Regions from separate parts of the Bacillus sp. 1NLA3E genome, predicted to be linked through region 1. Evidence: riboswitches for the same ligand, from Rfam matches in the RefSeq annotation. Region 1 holds a riboswitch; the other holds the start of a gene.

Region 1 (3,212 bases):
TTAAGCCAAAAGAGTCTTGCCAAAGTGAATATGAATTTGTGTCTATCGATATATTAGTTCCAGACGATCACCTTCTTCGCTTGATTAACGAATATATCGATTTTTCGTTTCTTCTTGATAAGGCCCGTCCTTATTATAGCGATGATAACGGACGCCCTACTGATCCCTTGTTCTTTTTAAAATGATGTCTTTGGTTATCTTTATGGCATTCGTTCGAACGTCAATTGGAAAGGGAAATAAGAACAAACGTCGCCTACCTCTGGTTTTTGGGTTTAAAATTCAAGGACCCAGTTCCGCATCACTCTACGATTAGTTGGAATCGTCAACACCGTTTTAAGGATACAAATATTTTTCAGGAGCTTTTTAATGAGATTGTTCTTACAGCGATAAATCATAAGATGGTTGGCGGACGTGTTTTATTCACAGATTCTACACACTTATAGGCAAACGCAAATAAACATAAGTTTACTAAACAAGAAGTGGAAGTGGGTACTCGGGAATATTTTGATGACTTAAACAAGGCAATAGAAGAGGTTAGACTCAAACACGGAAGAAAAGGAAAAAGTTGTAACACGACATATTTGGGAGCAACACAAGGAAAAGGTAAGGTTAAAATCGCTTATCTAAATCAGGAAAAATGCTTTATAAATTTAGAAAAGAAAAAATTGAGCGAACCTTCGCAGACTAAAAAAGAGCTGCATGGGCTTCGCTACTGCCGGTTACGGGGATTGAAGAATGTAAGTTAACAGGCTCTCCTTACTGCAGCCTGCCAAAAAATAAAAAAAATTGCAACACACTTATCCAGGTTGGATAAGGTGTGTTGCAATTCTTTAGGTTGATTTGCCCCTTGTTGATTGGAGCGGAAGGTGCGAAGACTCCTGCGGGAGCAGCGGGACAGGTGAGACCCCGCAGGAGCATTAGCGACGAGGAGGCTCACCGCCCGCCCCGCGGAAAGCGAAGCACCTGGAGTGGAAATCAACAGGTCCCTTAGCATAGACAATCTCATATTAAAAATCTGCATTTAATGTTCTGACAAAATGAAAAATTGCCGGGAAAATAACCTTTTTCGACAATCTGAGGTGAGAACCTATGGTCTCACCTTATTATTTAATTTTAGCTAGATTATGTTGATCACATACTTTTCATTACAATTTGTTTGTCAATCCAAGATTGCATACGGATAAATATTAAGAAAATGATTGTGCTCATAATCAACCCTTTCATAATATTAAAAGGAAGAATTGCAGTAACAATAAGTTGACGCATTTCAGTTGTTGACATGGCCGGTGAGTTTAAAAAGAATGTATAGGCAGGTAGAAAGACAAAATAATTTAATACACTCATAAAAATCCCCATTGAGAGTGATCCCACAATCAAAGCAAATGTCATGCCTTTACGCGATTTTAATTTTTTATATAGATAATAAGTTGGTAGAATAAACAGAATCCCTGCAATAAAGTTAGCAATCTGCCCGACTGGTACACCCGTTGCACTTCCTACCGTAAAATAATTTAGGAAATTTTTTATAAATTCAACTAAAACACCCGCCAATGGGCCAAAAATCAATGCTGCAATCAGAGCTGGTATATCGCTAAAATCAACCAACAGAAAATTAGGAAACGGCGGCATTGGGAAATTTAGCAGCATCATGATATACGAAATACTACTCAGCATTCCAATTGATACAATAGCTTTTACTTTTAATTTTTTCATTTTTTCTCTCTCCTTTTGTAATCTATCCACTTCAAGAAGAAAGATCCAGCACTGTAAGACGCTACCCCTAAAAACAGAAAACCCTCAAGTTTTTATACTTGAGGGAGAGTTAATAAGGCACGCTTAATAACCGTTCAATTATTTAACATTGTTGAACGAATGCAGAACCTTCATCTTCTCCCATCCAGACTATACTGTCGGCTTTGGAATCACACCAAATCCTGCTCAAAAAAGAGCTCGCGGGCTTAGAAAAAAAATTCAATACCGCCGATTGGGAATTTCACCCTACCCCGAAGATGAATCGAATATTAAGATTTGAATTCTATTATACTTGAAAGAAGTGGAGTTGGGAAGATCCAGGTCTACTGGCACGCTTTGGTTTTTCTTATTCCACGAATTTGTCCTCAGAATATTCACAAACAATGGGACTACATTTGTAAGATTTTCTTTCAGGTTAATAATATTCCACTCCAAAAGTATGTAAGAATTTCTGACACGTTTAATGACAATGAGTTCAAAGTACTCTAAGCTGAACCTAATACATCTTTATTTAGGATTGAGGGGAGGCCATATGATATTAAGGGTTCTACAGTTTTTCATCATTTTGGGGTTTCTCCTGTTAGGCTATGGTACCGTGATTCTCTTTCATATTCCTTTACCTGGTAGTGTTGTTGGCATGATATTGCTGTTTATTTTCCTCCAAACAGGAATAATCAAATTAGCATGGATTGAGAAAGCTACTTCCTTTCAGTTAAAACATCTAACCTTACTATTTATACCACCGATTGCCAGTCTCTTTCTGTCTTCAAGTTTTCTTAAAATATTACAATGGCCTGTCTTAGTAATTATTATTGTGAGTAGTATATGCTGTTTGCTAGGCACAGCCCTCCCAGTTGAATGGTATGAAAAAATAATAAGGAGGAATGTAAAATGACCCTCTTAATCATAAATGTTATATTCTGTATCACCCTCACCATAAGTTGTTACTTTTTAAGTTTAAAACTCTATCGTAAATATAAAAAAGGCTGGCTAAATCCTTTATACACTGCATCTATTCTACTTGTTTTTTTGTTGTTTATTTTCCATATCCATGAAGCGACCTACCGGCAGGTTAACCACATCTTTAATCAACTATTACAGCTTGCTGTTGTTTCGTTAGCTGTCCCGCTATATAAACAATGGTCTTTCTTAAAGAAAAACTATAAAAAAATCCTTGCTGGCGTGATTTGTGGGACGTCCTTGGGAATGATCTCGGTATTAGGAATGGCCCAAATTTTTCATTTGAAACATCAGCTGTTGGCTTCACTGATTCCTAGGTCGGTAACCCTACCAATTGCTTTAACCATTTCCAGTGACCTTGGAGGGATTACGTCGACAACTATCTTTTTTGTAATTATTTCAGCTTTAATATCACTGATCATCGGGCCAAAATTATTAAATCAATTGGGTATAAAAAGCAAATCTGCAAAAGGTTTAGCAATGGGTACCTCAGCGCAAAT
Region 2 (3,212 bases), 1.2 Mb from region 1:
GAGGAATTAGTGATCCGATTCCAATTAAAAAGGCTCAAGAAGATGGATTTAGGAAAAACGTTGTGATTTTGACTAGAAATAAAGGTTATCAAAAACAACCCTCACGGTTCCAATTTCTCGTCAAGGGAAAGTATCGTCATTATTCAGGCTTACAGTCCGCATTAGCACGTCGGTACCAAAAGTATAATGATACAATTCGCTTTCTGGATGAAGAAGAAAAGGCAGGGAATGCAATCGTGATTCGCCCAACAGTTCCTATCGAGGTTGGGCGGATGGAACGTCGACCAGAAAAGCTTGAAAAGCTGTATCGGGCAGGCTACAAAGATGCCAAAGGTTATATCGAAAAAATCCAGAAATGGTAAGTAACATAGAAATATATTTGAAGCCCCTCGACCAAGGTCAGGGGTTTTTGTCTCTATTAGGGGATGATTGGTGTAACATTATCATATTTGTTTGAGTAAAATAATAGAATGGTATAAAGCATTAATTGGATAAGGAGAAAATCTGATGAACATCCAACAATACTACCGCTCCGCGGCTACTGTTTCTCTCAATGGGAGCCTAGCAGCATTTGTTCCTGTGATCATCATTCTAGTAGGAAGTATATTGTTTTCAGTTAACCTTCCACTTTTGTACGTTATGATACCTTTTTGTGTTTATAGTTGTATTTGTTACCAAGTTTATTTAATCCAGCATCAACGTTGCCTTGAAACTGAAATAACAGAAACACAAGTGGATACAACTTTAGAAAAATCCCAAAAAATCCTGATTACTTTTATGCCAGCACCGTCCTTAAGAATGTTATTATTTGAACCCAACGGTTTTTTAATTGGTGAAGTTAGAGATTTTAGGTTTTGGTGGTTTAGATGGTTCCTTCCCTATTTTGCAGATAAACTTATTCCTAATGTGTATGGCTTATACGACCAACAAAATAAATTGCTTGCACTGTATTCAGTAAATGAAAGAAAAAAACAAGTCAAAATAATGGATTCAGTAAAAAATGAAATAGGTATTTACCACGAGTATATAAAGCCCATATTTTCATTAGAAAAAAGAGGTACCATCCATTCACTAATCGAAAATCATTACATTCAAGTAGAAGGTTCATCTCTTTATCCGCATATAAAATTTAGAAATGAAGAAGGTTTCATTATCGGAAAATTGATTAAAGGGTGGATGCCACTTAACTGGGGAAAACAGTTTCGGGATGCAAATACTCCTTTTATCGTTTTAGAAGAACAAGTGGATGTAACAGATAAAATTTTCATGGTAGGTGTGTTAGCTTATTTTTTTAAGTGTACAAGCCACTAAAGATAAAAATGAATAGAATAAGAAAATTCCACCTAGAATAAATGTTTTTGGTATAAATTCATTGCAGTAACAAAACAATTAGGGTAAGATGTCAGTAAATAACTGAATAATTTAGGATCATATCATAAAAAATATGATCGCCTTCGGGGTCGGGTGAAATTCCCAACCGGCGGTGATGAGAAAAAAATTCTCTTAGCCCGTGACCCGTTTTCATTGCTTATTTTTTATCTGAAAACGGTGGATTTGGTGTAATTCCAAAGCCGACAGTAAAGTCTGGATGGGAGAAGGTATGTTAGCATATTAAAAATGCAATTTTTTATGCGTATTTAAGTATGTTTATTAACCCCGTACATTTTTATTGTACGGGGTTTGTTGTTCTTATTAATATACATAATTTGGTTCAGTCGTAAGCTATGGCCCTGGAAAAGATTCGTTATTTTATCGTTTTTGTATTACTGAATAAAGGGGGGATACTATGTTTACAGGAATTATTGAAGAAATTGGCACCCTGCAAAAAATACATAAACAAGGTTCCACGTTAATTTTGACCATTCAAGCACCAAAAATCTTAAGTGATGTCCATTTAGGTGACAGTATTTCAGTTAATGGTGTTTGCTTAACTGTAACTGATTTTACGAAATCAGCATTTTCAGTAGATGTCATGCCGGAAACATTTCACGCCAGTTCATTAGCTTTTCTAAAAGCTGGGTCTAAAGTGAATTTGGAAAGGGCGATGGCTGCAAACGGGCGGTTTGGTGGTCATTTTGTATCGGGTCATGTTGATGGAACTGGGACTATTTCTGCTATTAAAGCCGAGGAAAATGCTGTTTATATTGATATTTCGATCCCTGAAAATGGCGTACCATTTGTAATGGAAAAGGGGTCGGTGGCTATTGATGGAACTTCACTTACCATTTTTTTCGTAAAGGACCGGACGATCACAGTCTCACTCATTCCTCATACAAGAGGTGAAACCATCTTAGGGCATAAACGCATCGGAGCTAAAGTAAATCTTGAATTTGATATGTTAGTGAAATATGTTCATTCAATTATGGAGAAAAAAATAGAAACCAATGCTGGAGGAACTGGGATTACAGCGGATTTACTGAAACAAACGGGATTTATGTAAATGGAGGGAGCAATAAACCATGTTTAATTTAATTGAAGATGCCTTGGAAGATTTAAAAAAGGGTAAAATGGTGATTGTATGTGACGATGAAGACAGAGAAAACGAAGGTGACTTCATCATGTTAGCGGAATTCGCTACTCCTGAAGCCATTAATTTTATGGCAAAAGAAGGTAGGGGACTTATCTGCACTCCTATCACAGAAGAGTTGGCCAACAAACTTGATTTAAGACCGATGACAGAAACGAATTCAGATTCTCACGGTACAGCATTCACTGTCAGTATTGATCATATTAGTACTTCGACCGGAATTAGCGCATTTGAGCGCTCTACAACTGTGTTAAGCCTGTTGGAGGAATCAGCTAGACCGGCGGATTTTAATCGCCCTGGTCACATTTTTCCACTCATAGCAAAAAATGGCGGAGTTTTGCGAAGATCTGGACATACAGAAGCAGCGGTCGATTTGGCTCGTCTTGCTGGTGGGAAACACGCAGGTGTCATTTGTGAGATTATGAACGAAGATGGCACGATGGCAAGGGTTCCTCAACTAAAGATCATTGCCGAAAAGTTTCAATTGAAATTAATCACGATTCAAGCTTTAATTGAATATCGATTGGTACATGATTCTCTTGTTAGAAGGGAAGCGGAAGTTCATCTGCCTACTTCGTTTGGGGATTTCCAAGCGGTTGGATATACGAGTATCGTCGATGGGAAAGAACATATTGCATTGGTCAAAGGTGATATAACAGAGGATCAACCTGCTCTTGTGCGCGTA

Evidence for each region. Region 1 has a riboswitch for FMN ahead of B1NLA3E_RS07885 (ECF transporter S component). Riboswitches for the same ligand answer to the same signal wherever they lie in the genome.
Region 2: linked by a shared signal. The riboswitch ahead of ribE (riboflavin synthase) and the one ahead of B1NLA3E_RS07885 (ECF transporter S component) in region 1 are both predicted to bind FMN.

The regions. Positions count from the first base shown of each region.
Region 1 covers NC_021171.1:1,631,230-1,634,441, reverse strand. The annotation lists partial or broken gene B1NLA3E_RS23775 (transposase) at 1-839, shown strand, start outside; gene B1NLA3E_RS07885 (ECF transporter S component) at 1,132-1,713, opposite strand; FMN riboswitch at 1,882-2,015, opposite strand; gene B1NLA3E_RS07880 (CidA/LrgA family protein) at 2,285-2,647, shown strand; gene B1NLA3E_RS07875 (LrgB family protein) at 2,644-3,212, shown strand, end outside.
Region 2 covers NC_021171.1:2,881,056-2,884,267, reverse strand. The annotation lists gene B1NLA3E_RS13640 (patatin-like phospholipase family protein) at 1-362, shown strand, start outside; gene B1NLA3E_RS13635 (hypothetical protein) at 508-1,311, shown strand; FMN riboswitch at 1,447-1,604, shown strand; gene ribE (riboflavin synthase) at 1,787-2,440, shown strand; gene B1NLA3E_RS13625 (bifunctional 3,4-dihydroxy-2-butanone-4-phosphate synthase/GTP cyclohydrolase II) at 2,460-3,212, shown strand, end outside.